Regions from separate parts of the Rhizobium aureum genome, predicted to be linked through region 2. Evidence: riboswitches for the same ligand, from Rfam matches in the RefSeq annotation. Region 2 holds a riboswitch; each other region holds the start of a gene.
What was found. A riboswitch is a leader RNA that binds a small molecule or an ion and turns the genes downstream of it on or off. The one in region 2 is predicted to bind thiamine pyrophosphate.

Region 1 (4,918 bases), on a different contig from region 2:
GGGGCTGACGCGCCAGTGCGCGCGCGATGGGTATGGCGAGCACGACCGATAACAGGGTCGAGAGCACCGCCTGCAGCAGCGTGAAGCGCAGGACGCGCAGCAAGTAGGGATCTGTCAGGGGATTGGTGTCGCCGGATTCGATACCGGCGGCTAAGAGGGCGAAGACGGCGATCCCGACGAAGAGCACGACGCCGGCGAGGCCGAATGCCCCGCTGGAAATGGCGCGTCTTCGCTCTGGTGCCGTAAGTATCGTCAAGGCATCAGTTGCCGCTGGTGGCGGCCAGCCATTCGTCGATCCAGGCCTTGCGGTTCTTGTCGACGACCTCGGGGCTCATCAGGAAGGTCTTCGACGGCACGACGAGCTTGCTGAAGGCATCCGGCAGCGGCTCCGAAGTGGCGGAGGCCGGCATCATCCAATTGCTTGTCGGGATGATGTCCTGGAAACCGGCGGAGATCATGAACTTCAGGAAATCGCGGGCAAGCTCCTTGTTCGGCGAGGACTTGATGAGGCCGGCGACCTCGATCTGGATATAGTGTCCTTCCGAGAAGGCGGCCGCCTGATAGCGGTCGGTCTTGTCTTCGATCATGTGGTAGGCCGGCGACGTCGTGTAGGAGAGCACCATCGGCGCTTCGCCCTTGGTGAATAGGTCGTAGGCTTCCGACCAGCCGGGGGTGACGGTCAGGATGCGTCCCTTGAGCTTCGTCCAGGCATCGGCTGCCTTGTCGCCGTAGATCGACTTGACCCAGAGCAGCAGGCCAAGACCCGGCGTCGAGGTGCGCGGGTCTTCGATGACGATCTTTTGCGAGGGGTCGCCCTCGACAAGATCCTTCATGCTCTTCGGCGGGTTCTTGACCGTCTGGCTGTCGTAGATCACGGCGAAATGGCCGTAGTCATAGGGCACAAAGACGTCGTCCTTGAAACCCCCCGGAACCTTGAGGGCCGAGGTGTCGACACCGCTTGCATCGAAGAGGCCGGTATCCTTCGCTTCATCTATGAGATTGGTGTCCAGGCCGAGAACGACATCGGCCTTGGTGCCCGTACCTTCCAGCTTCAGGCGGGAGAGAAGTGCCACGCCATCGGTGACGGCGACGTAGTTGACCGTGCAGCCGCAGGTCTTCTCGAAGGCGGCCTTGACCTTGGCGCCCGGACCCCAATCGGCGGTGAAGCTCTCATAGGTGTAGATGGTCAAGGTCTTGTCGGCTGCCTCGGCCGTCTGGGCAGCAAAAAACGTAGCGCCGGCGGAAAGGGCCAGGCCGGCGAAGAATGACAATAGGGATCGGTTTTGCACGACAGCGCCTCCACTTTGGTTTCGTCTTGAAGGGGAAAAGGGCGCTATGATTTCGTCACGCGTCTAATCCCTCCGCCGGTGTTAGCCGGATCAGGTTCCGCGGGTTGGCCAGTGAAAGCCTCTCAGCCAGATATCCTAGAGGATATGAGGCACCCCGTTAGAGCGTCGGCAGATTTAGCCTTGTGACGAAGGGATGACAAGGGAAATGATTCCCCTGTCGATTGCAGGTGGGTGATCTTACTCGGCGGCGTGAGCGGCGGCCGTTGGGCTTTCGAATTTCTTCGTTGCACCGGGCAGCTGCACGTTCTTCAGCGTCAGCGCGGTCAGCAGTCCGATGAGGCAGATGCCGGCAGCCGTCATGAACAGCGGGCTGAAAGCGCTCGCATAGGCGTTAGCGACGGCCTCGCGGGTCGCCTCGGGCAATGCGGCCATCATCTTCGGCGTCAACTGTTCGATATCGGATACGCCCGATATGGAGACGCCGACATTGCCGAGCTTGGCGGCGATGATGGCGCCGTAGACGGAGATGGCGATCGAGGCGCCGCCCATGCGCGAGAGCGTGACCGCACCGGTCGCCGCGCCGACGTCCCGGGCACCGGCCGCATTCTGCACGCCGATGACGGGAACCTGCTGCGCGAGGCCGATACCGATGCCGTGCAGCAGCATCAGGCCACCGATGAAGACGACGGGCGTGCCGGCAGGCAGGACGGCGAGCAAGCCAAATGCGATGGCGCTGCAGGCAGCGCTCGCGATGGCAAAGGGTTTGTAACGCCCTTTGGCCGCAATCAGCCGGCCGGCCGAGAGCGAGCCGCAGACGATGCCGCCGGTCAGGAGAATGAACAGCAGGCCGGCCATCGAGGGCGAAAGGCCAGTCGTCGTCTGCAGGAAGAGCGCGAAATAATTCACCATGCCGATGGCCACGGCGCCGCTGGTGATCGAGATGATCAGCAGGAGGCCGAATGTTGGATTGCGGAACAGCGTCATCGGCACGATCGGCTCGGGCGCGCGGCGTTCGATGAAGACCCAGGCGATGGCGCAAATCGCGCCGAAGGCGATGATGCCGAGGCACTGCGGCGACAGCAGCGATCCGAAGAGTTCGGTGCCGTCGGCGGCAAGCACGATGCTCGTCGTCGTCAGTGCAAGAACGGTCGCGCCGGCATAGTCGATCTTCGGCCGGCGGGCCGGCTTGCGATAGGGCAGCATGAAGGCGAGACCGGCCAGCACGACAAAGCCGATCGGCACATTGACGAGAAAGATCGAGCGCCAGCCGAAGAGATCGCTCATCGTGCCGCCGAGAACCGGGCCGATGGCGCCTGACGCCATCAGCACGAGGCTGGAATAGCTCTGGTAGCGGGCGCGTTCCCGCGGCTCGAAGAGATCGGCATTGACGGCGAAGATCGACACCAGGATGCCGCCGCCCCCAAGGCCCTGAAGGACGCGGGCGGCAATCAGCGTGTCCATCGAGACGGCCAGGCCGCAGACGGCGGAGCCGATCGTGAAGATCGCGATCGCCGTCATCATCACATATTTGCGGCCGAAGAGATCGCCGAGCTTGCCGTAGACAGGCATGACGGCGGAGAGCGAGAGAAGATAGGCTGACCCGATCCAGCCGAAACGCTCCAGATGCCCGAATTCGCCAACGATCGTCGGAAGCGCCGTCGAGACGATCTGGTTGTCGAGCGTTGCCATGAACATGGCAGTCATCAGAAACAGAAAGAGTATAAGCCGCCGTTTATGATCCGCTACGAGCGGCGCGAACGTTGTCTGCATGTCCATGGGGCAAAAATCCGAACTTGGCCGAAACGCTGCGCGGTCGATCGAATGCGCGGGACGCCCGGTTTTCATAGTCGATATATATGTGCCGTTAGCACATAAATGTCAATGACAGGTGAATGCTGTTTGCATGTTTTATTTCTTTACCGCCTCTGGTATGGTGGAAAGATGACATCTGCGACGAATACACGTGAAATTGAAGCCCAGGCCCTGACCGACGACGAGAATCTCCTGCGTATCGGCCATGCGATGACGCGCATGCGCCTGCTGACAGGTCGCCGCATGATCGGCAGGCTTGCCATCCAGAGCGTCGCGCCGGGACTCGAGCTGTCCCATCTCGACGTGCTCGATGTCGTGCGGCGAGCGGAGGAGACGGGCGAAGTCACCGTCGGCACGATTGCCGAGATGCTGCGCATCGATCCGTCGCGGGCGAGCCGCATCGTTGCAGACATGGTGACGCGTGGCGTGTTGCGGCGCAAGGCGTCGCAGGCGGATGCGCGGCGCATCGTGGTGGTGTTGACCGCGCTCGGGCAGAGATTGTTGTCGGAGATCCAGGCACAGAAATATTCCGTCATCGGCAGCATCTTCGCCGACTGGACGCAGGAGGAGATCGAGAGCTTCTCGCTGCTGTTTGATCGTTATGTCAGCGGCTATGAGCGGGTTTTCCAGGCGCGCCTCAAGGAAACGGACGACTGAGCCGCCCTCGCGGCCGTTCTTGCCTATGCTGCTCTTCCCTAGGGACATGACTTTGCGCTATGGGCATGCCTCATGAGCCAGTCCACCACCTTCACCATCCTGCTCGGAGGCGAGCTTCGCTTGACAAAGCGGTTGCGCGCCGCCATTTCCGGCAGCCGTTTCATCGCAGCCGATGGCGGCATGCGCCACGCGGTCGCGCTCGGAGTGGAGCCTGAGCTGTGGGTCGGCGATTTCGATTCCACACCCGCGGATTTGCAAGCTGCCTTTCCCGATGTGCCCAAGCAGCCCTATCCGGCGGCGAAGGCTGCGACCGATGGTGAAATTGCCGTCTCGGAAGCGGTCGATCGCGGCGCCACAAGACTGATTCTCGCCGGCGCCATGGGCGGCGAACGCTCCGATCATGCCATCCAGCATCTGCTTTATGGGATCTGCTTGGCCGAGAAGGGCTTCGATGTCCTGCTGACATCCGGTGACGAGGAAGCGGTGCCGCTTCGGCCGGGCGATCTCACGCTGGCGCTGCCGGCCGGTTCGCTGTTTTCCGTCCTCGGTTTTAGCGATCTGTCGGGCCTTTTCATCGACAATGCCCGTTACCCTTTGCGCGATTTCCATTTGCCCTTTGGCGCGTCGCGCACCATTTCCAATGTGGCGGAAGGCGACGTGCGCTTTTCGCTCGGCAGCGGCAGGGCGATCATCCTTGCCCGCCCCTATGATCTCAGCGGAGTCTGATCTTGGCCCCTCCCATTCTGAAACTCGACGACATCTTCCTGAGCTTTGGCGGTGCGCCCTTGCTCGCCGGTGCCGGCCTGCAGGTGGAGCCGGGCGACAAGATCTGCCTTGTTGGCCGCAACGGTTCGGGCAAATCGACGCTCCTGAAGATCGCCGCGGGTCTCGTCGAGGCGCAGTCGGGCGAAGTGTTCCGCCATCCGTCTTCGACCGTACGTTATCTCGAGCAGGCGCCGGATTTTGCTGGTTACAAGACGGTCGCGGCTTATGCTGAAGCAGGTCTCGGGCCTGGCGACGATCCCTATCGTGTCACCTATCTGCTCTCACATCTCGGCCTGACCGGTGAAGAGGATCCGAAGAACCTCTCCGGCGGCGAAGCCCGCCGTGCGGCCCTCGCACGCGTTCTGGCGCCCGAGCCGGACATCTTGCTGCTCGAC
Region 2 (4,918 bases):
CGGCTTGCGATCGCCATCGTCATTGCAACGGTGCCGATCGCAATCGCGGGCCTCTTGCTTTCGAAGTCGTTGAATGCCTGCGGCACATCTTTCCGCAGCCTTTGGGTGATCGGCATCGCCTGCCTGGTCATGGGCTTGCTTCTGGCGGTCGCTGAACTCTATAGCCGTCATAGGAAGGGCATCGAGCAGATGACGCTGATGGATGCCCTGTTCGTCGGCATCACCCAGGTCGGTGCGCTGGTTCCCGGCGTCTCGCGCTCGGGTTCGACGCTGACCGGTGCACTCTTCCTCGGTCTGAAGCGTGATGAAGCCGCACGGTTCTCGTTCCTGCTCGGCTTACCGGCCATCGCGCTTGCCGGCCTGAAGGAGCTGTTCGAACTCTACAAGGCCCATATTCCGATGGAAGCCTGGTCCATCCTGATCGTCGGCCTCATTGTGGGCAGCATATCGTCCTTCGTCGCCATCTGGGGACTGATGCGCTTTCTGGAGCGTTTCTCGACCTGGCCTTTCGTCATCTACCGTATCATGCTCGGCGTCGTCATTCTCTTCGGCGTGCTGACCATGGGATGGGCTTGAGCTGTCCGAACCGTCGGCTGCAAAGCTTCAATATCGGCGCTGCCTCCATGGTAGCGCCTTTTTCATTCCGGGCCGTTATCCAAAAACGAGACCGCCATCGACGATAAGATTTTGTCCGGTGACGGCACGCGCCCAGGGGCTGGCAAAGAAGAGCACCGCATCGGCAGCTTCCTCGGGTGTGGTGACGCGACGCAGCGGTGTATTGGCGGCGATGATGTCGAAGACGGCTTCCGGCGTGGCACTGCTGGCATCGGTCGTGCGCAGAAGGCCGCCGGAGACCATGTTGACGGTAATCCCGAGCGGGCCGAGTTCGGACGCAGCCGTGCGGGTCAGCGACAGCAGTGCCGCCTTGGCTGCGGTATAATCGTGATAAGGCACGACCGGATTCTGGAAGAGGTTCGTGCCGATCGTGACGATCCGGCCAAAGCCCGCCGTTGCCATTGCCGGCTGCGCCGCCTGTATCAGGTTCAAAGCGCCTTGCAGTGCGGTTTCCAGCTGTATCGCCATTTCCGCCCAGCTCAAGGCATGCAATTTCGAGCGCGCATCGCCATTGAAGCTGAAATCGGCGAGCGCGTTATGGACGACTGTTGTCGGCGCGCCGAAATGCGCAGTTACCTCGGCAACGAGCTGCTTCGTATCTCCAGGATCGCGGATATCGGCCCGAAACGCTTTCGCATGATCGCCAAGGTCTGCCGCCAGCGCCTCTGCCCGCTCACGGCTGGCACGATAGTTGATGGCAACCTTTGCGCCCTCCCGAGCAAAGGCCGTCGCTATGGCCGCGCCGAGACCGCGCCCGGCACCTGAAACGATGACGATCTGATCCTTGAGTGACAGGCTCATTTCTCTACTCCTTGTTTGTGTGCCAGAGCCCATGAAAATGCTGCACAGGTCCGTGGCCGCTTCCGACGGAAAGGTGGCCCGAGGCGGCGACCGCGGCGGCGAGATAGGCTTTGGCGGCGGCGACGGCTTTCGGCAGCGGCAGTCCCTTGGCGATCTCGGCGGCGATGGCGCTGGAAAGCGTGCAACCCGTCCCATGCGTATTCTTCGTCGGCAGCCGCTCGGCTTCGAACCAGGTCAGGCCGCCGGCGCCCGCCAGCACATCCGGACTTTCGTCACCCGCAAGATGACCGCCCTTGATGAGGACGGCCGAAGGCCCAAACGCTGCCAGAGCAAGCGCCTGACGTGCCATGTCTTCGCGGTTTGAGGCCTCCACGTCATGCAACAGCGCTGCCGCCTCGGGCAGGTTCGGCGTTATGACTGTCGCAAGCGGTAACAGCCGCATGGTCAGCACGTCGACGGCATCGGCGGCAAGCAGGGCGGCGCCACCTTTCGCGATCATCACGGGATCGAGCACGACGGGCACATCGCCATGTCGCGCCAGAATGTCCGCGACCGCATCCGCAATCGCGGCGTTGGCAATCATCCCGATCTTGATCGCATCGACCCGGATATCGGCGAAGATCGCATTGATCTGATCCGCCACGAAAGAGGGTGGCACCGGATGGACACCGACGACGCCTTGCGTGTTCTGCGCCGTCAGTGCGGTTAGGGCCGCCATTCCATAAACGCCGCGGGCGGAGAAGGCCTTCAGGTCGGCCTGGATACCGGCGCCGCCGGAGGGATCGGAGCCGGCGATGGACAGGACATTGCGGATCATTGGCGAGCCTCCTTGATGGCGTTCGCGATGAGGGCCGTCGCCTTTCGCGGGTCCGCTTGGCCACAGATGGCGGAGACGACCGCAAGGCCGTCCGCGCCTACCGAGAAAACCTCTCGCGTATGCTCCACTTTGAGGCCGCCGATCGCAACCGATGGAACGGGGCAGAGCCCGACGATGCGGGCAAGACCGTCGAAGCCGATCGGTTGCTTGTGATCGGGCTTGGTCGGTGTGGCAAAGACCGGACCGATGCCGGCATAGTCGACGATACCAGGGTCTATGAGGGTCGCGAGGACCTCGGTTTCCACCGAGAGGCCGAGGATCATGTCCGGCCCGATCCGGCGGCGTGCTTTGGCGGCGTTCATATCCTCCTGTCCGATGTGGAGACCGTCGGCGCCGATGGCGATGGCGGCTTCCACATTGTCGTTGACGATCAGCCGGGCATTGGTTCCCTGCAGGATCTTTTTGAGAGCGCGGCCTGTCTCGATCACGGCTGCGGTCGGAGCATGCTTGTCGCGCAGCTGTACGATCGTGGCACCGCCGGCAACGGCCGCACGGGTCGTTTCGATCATGCCGAGGTCACCACACAGCACGGGATCGAGGACGAGGTAGAGTGAGAGATCGAAGTCTTTCATGCTGCCGATATCCTTGCGTCGCGATCCAGCAGTTCCGGCGTAAGCGCTGCGAGGGCGTCGAGGAAGCGCCAGGAGAAAGAGCCGGGACCATCGGCTGCCGCTCCTGCCTGCGCACCGGCGACGGCGAAGACGGTGAGTGCTGCCGCGGTCGCATCGAATGGCTCATCCGGCGTTGCTGCGGCAAAGGCGCCGACGAGGCAAGTCAGCGAGCAGCCGAGGGCCGTCACCTGCGGCATGAATGGCGAACCGCCGGCGATCCGCTTCGCCTTCCGCCCATCCGTCACGAAATCCGTGACGCCGGTAACGGCGACCACGCAATCGTGCTTTACCGCGAGCTGCCGGGCGGACTCTTCCGCCTGCTCGACGGCGTCGCGGCTATCGACGCCCTGACCGCGGCTGGTGCCGCCGGCAAGGGCGATGATCTCGGATGCATTGCCGCGAATGATCCTCGGCTGCAGCTCCAGCAGTTGGGCTACCGCCTTGCGACGAAACTCTGTCGCATAATGGGCGACGGGATCGAGAACCCAGGGCTTGCCGGCATTGTTGGCCGATTGCGCTGCCTTCAGCATGCCCGCAAGCCAGCCCGACGAGAGCGTGCCGATATTGATCGTCAGCGCGCCGGAGATCGCGGCAAACTCGCCCGCTTCCTCTTCGGCATGCACCATCGCCGGCGACGCACCGGCGGCGAGCATCACATTGGCCGTAATATTCATGGCGACAAAATTGGTAATGCATTGCACCAGCGGTGGGTTTGCCCGCACGGCAGCGAGCAGGTTGCCGGCTGTGATTTGGTCTTGCATATCGCCCCTTTCAGGCGGGCGAGACGCGAAGGGACGACGTGCTGAGCGTTGCAAGGTCCCGAGCGACTCCCTCCGCCAGCATGATCTGGTTCAGGTTCGAAGGGTTCTTCTCAGCCCGCCGGAAAGCGGACGCCCCTGTCTCTCATCCTCCTTCTTTTCGCAGACAAAGACGCCGATGTCATCAGCAAATCACAAAGGCCTCCGCGATGGTCGCGAATTGGAAGCGCCTTATTTCCGGGCGAGACATGCAGCTAGCGCATGGGTGCAGTGATCTCTTAGCTCTGCAAAAGATTGAGGGGTTCGACTATATATTTCTCATCGAAGCGACGGGAGCGCCAAGCACGGCCGCTCAGCTTCGAAAGCCCAAGGAAAGGGGATCATCATGAACGTAGCACGCTCTTTCAATAACTGGCGCAAGTATCGTCAGACGGTCGCCGAACTGGGCCGTATGTCCACGCGCGAACTGCATGATCTGGGTATCGATCGCGGTGATATCCGCAATGTGGCCCGCGCAGCGATCGCTCGCTAACGGCCTCGACGGCTCCTTATAAAGCTGCATTATGCCAGCGCCTGTTCTTCCCGAGCAGGCGCTTTTGTTTTGCCGGGGGAGGGGACGGTCCAGGCTCTTTTCCCGGGCCGCATGCAGATCTGCAAAGCCAGCCGCTTTTCGCATAGCGCATAACTGCCCTGCAAAGAAATGCCTATCCTATGAGCAAGAATCGGCTATTATGCTTTTCATCGAAGCGATGCATCTCCTCCCGCATCCCTTCGTTTTTGCAGACGTCCTTCTCCTCCTCCCAGGGACGACTGCGGGAACAGCGGCATTCCTCCTCCCGTCCGCTGTTCGGTTCTTGTAGAAAGCCTGCCGCTCCTCCTCCCGCGGCAGGCTTTTTCGTTTCAGGCCGCATTCAACCGATTTCCGCTTCATCGTCACCGGCCCCATCGCGCGTCGGACGCGGTCATTGCCGTTGCGCCACCTCCGATCGCTGCTTGTTTTGAAAACCGAAGACCACCTCTCGCAAAAATGAACAGTCGCCACTATGTGCGACACCTGTAGCGCGCTACATCGAAGACCAACCCCCAACGTGATTCCCCGAAACAGGAGGATGCCCATGACCGGTTCTGCCGAATACACGCCGCCGAAGATCTGGACCTGGAACAAGGCCAATGGCGGCCAGTTCGCTAATATCAATCGCCCGATCGCGGGACCGACCCACGAAAAGGAACTGCCTGTTGGACGTCATCCTCTCCAG
Region 3 (4,918 bases), on a different contig from region 2:
ACCACCTTGAAGATCGACCCGGTCGAAAACGCGACCGCGCAGCCCGGCAAGTACGCACGTAATGTTGGCTTGAGTCCCCTCGAACCTCCATGATTGTCCCCGCGGCAAAGGTCTTGAAATGCCCCTACCGATCCGGCCGATCGCTCGACCGTAAGACAATTTCTGTCCTGCTTCTGACTTACAAACAGCCCGTATGTTTGTCAATTATGTGAAACCGTGGCGAGCGCCGGTCCAGCGTTAGTCTTGCCGGCTGTTGCTTAAATGCAACTGGGGACGGCAGGGCGAGGTTCGTTTCACCCGAGGAACGCGGGAAGACCGCCAAAGGCGCGAATGCACGACAAGGCTGAGAAACAAAACTCAACAAATCGCCACACACAGAAACGTCGAATCTTCCCAGATTCCAGCTATTCGGGCCATAGGAAGGGAAGAATCGCGCATGAATGAGAATCGGCTGATCTTCATAGCGCCCCCCCGTTCGGCGGCCTCGTCACCAGGGATTATATGCAATCCATCTTTTCCCTGATGCAGACCGGCGCGTAGGCCGGCGTGCAACTGACGCTCGCCCTTCTCGGCAATGACGCGCTGATTACCCGCAACGCAGTACGCTGGTGTCGTCCCCTACCGCTTTATCGGCAACACGGCGCCTCATTATTGAGGGAGCGCCATGCCGCGCCTCACGTGTAAACACGCTTAAATTGTGGATTCTCCAATGCGCCAAGCGCTGGCTCGCGGAAAAATGCAGTCATCATTGCAGGGTTGACAGAAGCCAAAGCAAGAGCATAGCCTTCCAGCATTCACCAGGGGGGTCCCGGCAAGGGGCTGAGATACTGCTGAACAATACGGCTTTGCCGATTGTGGGCGCAGTGACCCGTTGAACCTGATCCAGTTCATACTGGCGTAGGGACGGTGCGAGCGCTCGAAGACTTCGGATTCCCGCGTGGATTCCATGTCGGCGTCTTATCATCATTCCGGCTGATTGACTGGGTCTCCAACCGCAACTTGGAGCCTCAAACCATGACCATTGCCGCAAAGAACCTCATCCCGACGGTCACGACCGGTCCGCTGCCGGCCTCTCGAAAGATCTACGTCCCCGGGGATATCCATACCGACATCCGCGTACCGATGCGTGAGATCAGCGTCCATCCGACATCGGGTGAGCCGCCTGTTATCGTCTACGATTCCTCCGGCCCCTATACCATCGAGGGTGCCGATATCAGCATCGAACAGGGCCTGTCGCAGCTCCGCCGCAGCTGGGTGCTCGCACGCGGCGATGTCGAGGCCTATGAAGGCCGGCATGTGCGTCCCGAAGACAATGGCTTCGTCACCGGCGAACGGCTGACACCGGAATTTCCGGCCAAGCGCCAGCCGCTGCGCGCCAAGGATGGCAAGGCCGTCACCCAGCTTGCCTATGCGCGCGCCGGCATCATCACGCCCGAGATGGAATTCATCGCCATCCGCGAGAATCTCGGCCGCAAGGCGAAAGCCGAGACCCTGATTCGTGACGGCGAGAGCTTCGGCGCCCATATTCCGGATCATGTGACACCCGAATTCGTCCGCCAGGAAGTCGCGGCCGGCCGGGCCATCATCCCGGCCAACATCAATCACCCGGAAAGCGAACCGATGATCATCGGCCGGAACTTCCTGGTGAAGATCAACGCCAATATCGGCAATTCCGCCGTCACCTCCTCCATGGCGGAAGAAGTCGAGAAGATGGTCTGGGCCGCCCGCTGGGGTACCGATACCGTCATGGACCTTTCGACAGGCCGCAACATCCACAATATCCGCGAGTGGATCATCCGCAATTCGCCGCTGCCGATCGGCACCGTCCCGCTCTATCAGGCGCTGGAAAAGGTCGGCGGCATTGCCGAAGAGCTCACCTGGGAGATCTATCGCGACACGCTGATCGAGCAGGCCGAACAGGGCGTCGACTATTTCACCATCCATGCCGGCGTGCGGCTGCATTACATCCCGCTGACAGTCAATCGCGTTACCGGCATCGTTTCACGCGGCGGCTCGATCATGGCCAAGTGGTGTCTCCATCATCACCGCGAGAGCTTCCTTTACGAGCATTTCGAGGAAATCTGCGATATCTGCCGGGCCTATGACGTCTCCTTCTCGCTCGGCGACGGCCTGCGCCCCGGCTCGATCGCCGATGCCAATGATGCCGCGCAGTTTGCCGAGCTCGAAACGCTCGGCGAACTGACGAAGATCGCCTGGGCAAAAGACTGCCAGGTGATGATCGAAGGCCCCGGCCATGTTCCGATGCACAAGATCAAGGAGAACATGGACAAGCAGCTCGCCGTCTGCGGCGAGGCGCCCTTCTACACGCTCGGACCGCTGACGACGGATATCGCGCCGGGCTACGATCACATCACCTCGGGCATCGGCGCTGCCATGATCGGATGGTTCGGGACGGCGATGCTCTGCTATGTCACGCCGAAGGAGCATCTCGGCCTGCCCGACCGCAACGACGTCAAGACAGGCGTCATCACCTATAAGATCGCCGCCCATGCGGCCGACCTCGCCAAGGGACACCCAGCAGCGCAAGTCCGCGACGACGCATTGTCGCGCGCCCGCTTCGAATTCCGCTGGGAGGACCAGTTCAACCTCTCGCTCGATCCGGATACCGCCCGCAGCTTCCATGACGAGACCCTGCCGAAGGAAGCTCACAAGGTTGCGCATTTCTGCTCGATGTGCGGGCCGAAATTCTGCTCCATGCGGATTTCACACGACATCCGCGCCGAGGCGCAGAAGGAAGGACTGGAAGCGATGGCGGCGAAATATCGCGAGGGCGGCGATCTCTATATGCCGGTGGAAACCTCCACCCAGCCGGCCGAGTGACATGCGCATCCTCGTCAAGGGGGCCGGCGTTGCCGGCCTCACCGTCGCCCACGAACTGCATGCCCGCGGTGCCGAGGTGACGGTTGCCGACCCCCATGCGAATTTCCGCCGAGCAGCCTCATGGCTTGCCGGCGGAATGCTGGCGCCATGGTGCGAACGGGAAAGTGCCGATGAGCCCGTGCTGGAGCGCGGACGCGATTCCGCCGATCGTTGGGACGCGATTCTGCCCGGCAAGGTCGTCCGCAACGGGACGCTCGTCGTCGCGCCGAACCGAGATCAAAACGAGCTGAAGCGATTCGCCAGCCGCACGACAGGCTATCGCTGGATCGATGAGCGCGAAATTGCCGCCCTCGAACCCTTCCTTGCCGGTCGCTTCAGGCATGGCCTGTTCTTCCCCCAGGAAGCACATCTCGATCCTCGCGACGTCTTGCAGTCGTTGAAGGGCACTCTTTCGGCGAAGGGTGTGACCTTTGTCGATCGCATCGCGAATGATGCCGGATTTTCCGGCGTCATGGACTGCACGGGCGCTGCAAATGTCGGCGAGAGCAGGGAATTGCGGGGTGTGCGCGGCGAAATGCTCTATCTACAGACGCAGGAGGTCGCCCTTGCGCGGCCCGTCCGGCTGCTGCATCCGCGATTTCCCGTTTATATCGTGCCGCGCGGCGAAGGTCTGTTCATGATCGGCGCGACGATGATCGAGACGGATTTCGAGGGACCGATCACCGCCCGCTCGCTGATGGAACTTTTGAACGCCGCCTATGCGCTGCATCCCGCCTTTGCCGACGCCGCCATCGTCGAAACGGGGGCCGGCATTCGTCCCGCCTTTCCAGACAATCTTCCGCGCGTGACGCGGGAGGGCAAGACCATTCTTATCAACGGCCTTTATCGCCACGGCTTCCTTCTCGCGCCGGCGATGGCGGCAGAGGCCGCGGATCTCCTCTTTTCCGGACACAACAACGACAGGAGCCGCCAATGCGCCTGATCATCAATGGCGAAACACAGATCGTCGAGGCAGCCACGCTTTCGCAGCTTCTCGCCGCGCTCGAATACGAAGGCGAGTGGCTGGCAACCGCCGTCAATGGCGAACTCATCCATCGCGAAGAACGCGACGACCACGCCTTGGCCGACAATGACAGGATCGAGATCCTGACGCCAATGCAGGGAGGCTGACCATGATCGAACTCTACGGAACCCGTATCACATCGCATCTTCTTCTCGGCACGGCGCGCTATCCCTCTCCGGCCGTGCTGGCGGAGGCCGTCAAGCGCTCGGCAACCGAAATCGTCACCGTATCGCTGCGCCGGGAAACGGCAGGCGGCCGCAATGGCGGTGCGTTCTTCGAGATGATTCGTGGACTTGGCGTTCGCATTCTGCCCAATACCGCCGGCTGCCACGGCGTCTCCGAGGCGGTGCTGACAGCGAAGATGGCACGTGAGGTCTTCCGGACCAACTGGATCAAGCTCGAAGTCATCGGCAACCACGACACGCTGCAGCCGGATGTCTTCGCGCTGGTGGAGGCGGCGAGAATCCTTGCCGACGAGGGTTTCGAGGTCTTTCCCTATACGACGGACGACCTCGTCGTCGCCGAACGACTGCTGGAGGCGGGATGCAAGGTGCTGATGCCCTGGTGTGCGCCGATCGGAACGGCGGCCGGTCCTCTCAATCTTTCCGCCCTGCGATCGATGCGAGCACATTTTCCGGAAATACCGTTGATCGTGGATGCCGGCATCGGCAGGCCCTCGCACGCGGCCACCGTCATGGAACTCGGCTTCGATGCCGTGCTGCTCAATACGGCCGTCGCCGGCGCCGGCGATCCGGCCATGATGGCGGAAGCCTTTGCCAAGGCGATCGATGCCGGCAGACAGGCGTTCGCCGCTGGCATGCTCGAGCCGCGCGATATGGCGGTGCCATCGACACCGGTCATCGGAAAGGCGGTTTTCTCATGATACTCGATCCCTTCTATCTGATCGTCGACAGCGCCGCCTGGATAAAGAGGCTGGTGCCGCTCGGCGTCAAACTGGTGCAGCTACGCATCAAGGATCGTATGCCGGCGGAAATCCGCGCCGATATACGCGAA

Region 1: linked by a shared signal. The riboswitch ahead of thiB (thiamine ABC transporter substrate binding subunit) and the one ahead of thiM (hydroxyethylthiazole kinase) in region 2 are both predicted to bind thiamine pyrophosphate.
Region 3: linked by a shared signal. The riboswitch ahead of thiC (phosphomethylpyrimidine synthase ThiC) and the one ahead of thiM (hydroxyethylthiazole kinase) in region 2 are both predicted to bind thiamine pyrophosphate.

What each region holds. Positions count from the first base shown of each region.
Region 1 covers NZ_JAQJCI010000003.1:109,672-114,589, forward strand. Annotated here, with positions in the region: gene thiP (thiamine/thiamine pyrophosphate ABC transporter permease ThiP) at 1-250, opposite strand, end outside; gene thiB (thiamine ABC transporter substrate binding subunit) at 261-1,253, opposite strand; TPP riboswitch at 1,340-1,456, opposite strand; gene PH552_RS09335 (MDR family MFS transporter) at 1,527-3,065, opposite strand; gene PH552_RS09340 (MarR family winged helix-turn-helix transcriptional regulator) at 3,231-3,758, shown strand; gene PH552_RS09345 (thiamine diphosphokinase) at 3,831-4,484, shown strand; gene PH552_RS09350 (ABC-F family ATP-binding cassette domain-containing protein) at 4,487-4,918, shown strand, end outside.
Region 2 covers NZ_JAQJCI010000008.1:47,131-52,048, forward strand. Annotated here, with positions in the region: gene PH552_RS19385 (undecaprenyl-diphosphate phosphatase) at 1-576, shown strand, start outside; gene PH552_RS19390 (3-oxoacyl-ACP reductase) at 652-1,416, opposite strand; gene thiD (bifunctional hydroxymethylpyrimidine kinase/phosphomethylpyrimidine kinase) at 1,421-2,233, opposite strand; gene thiE (thiamine phosphate synthase) at 2,230-2,865, opposite strand; gene thiM (hydroxyethylthiazole kinase) at 2,862-3,665, opposite strand; TPP riboswitch at 3,716-3,812, opposite strand; gene PH552_RS19410 (DUF1127 domain-containing protein) at 4,048-4,194, shown strand; gene yghU (glutathione-dependent disulfide-bond oxidoreductase) at 4,778-4,918, shown strand, end outside.
Region 3 covers NZ_JAQJCI010000006.1:329,143-334,060, reverse strand. Annotated here, with positions in the region: TPP riboswitch at 790-922, shown strand; gene thiC (phosphomethylpyrimidine synthase ThiC) at 1,015-2,841, shown strand; gene thiO (glycine oxidase ThiO) at 2,843-3,823, shown strand; gene thiS (sulfur carrier protein ThiS) at 3,814-4,011, shown strand; gene PH552_RS17675 (thiazole synthase) at 4,014-4,787, shown strand; gene PH552_RS17670 (thiamine phosphate synthase) at 4,784-4,918, shown strand, end outside.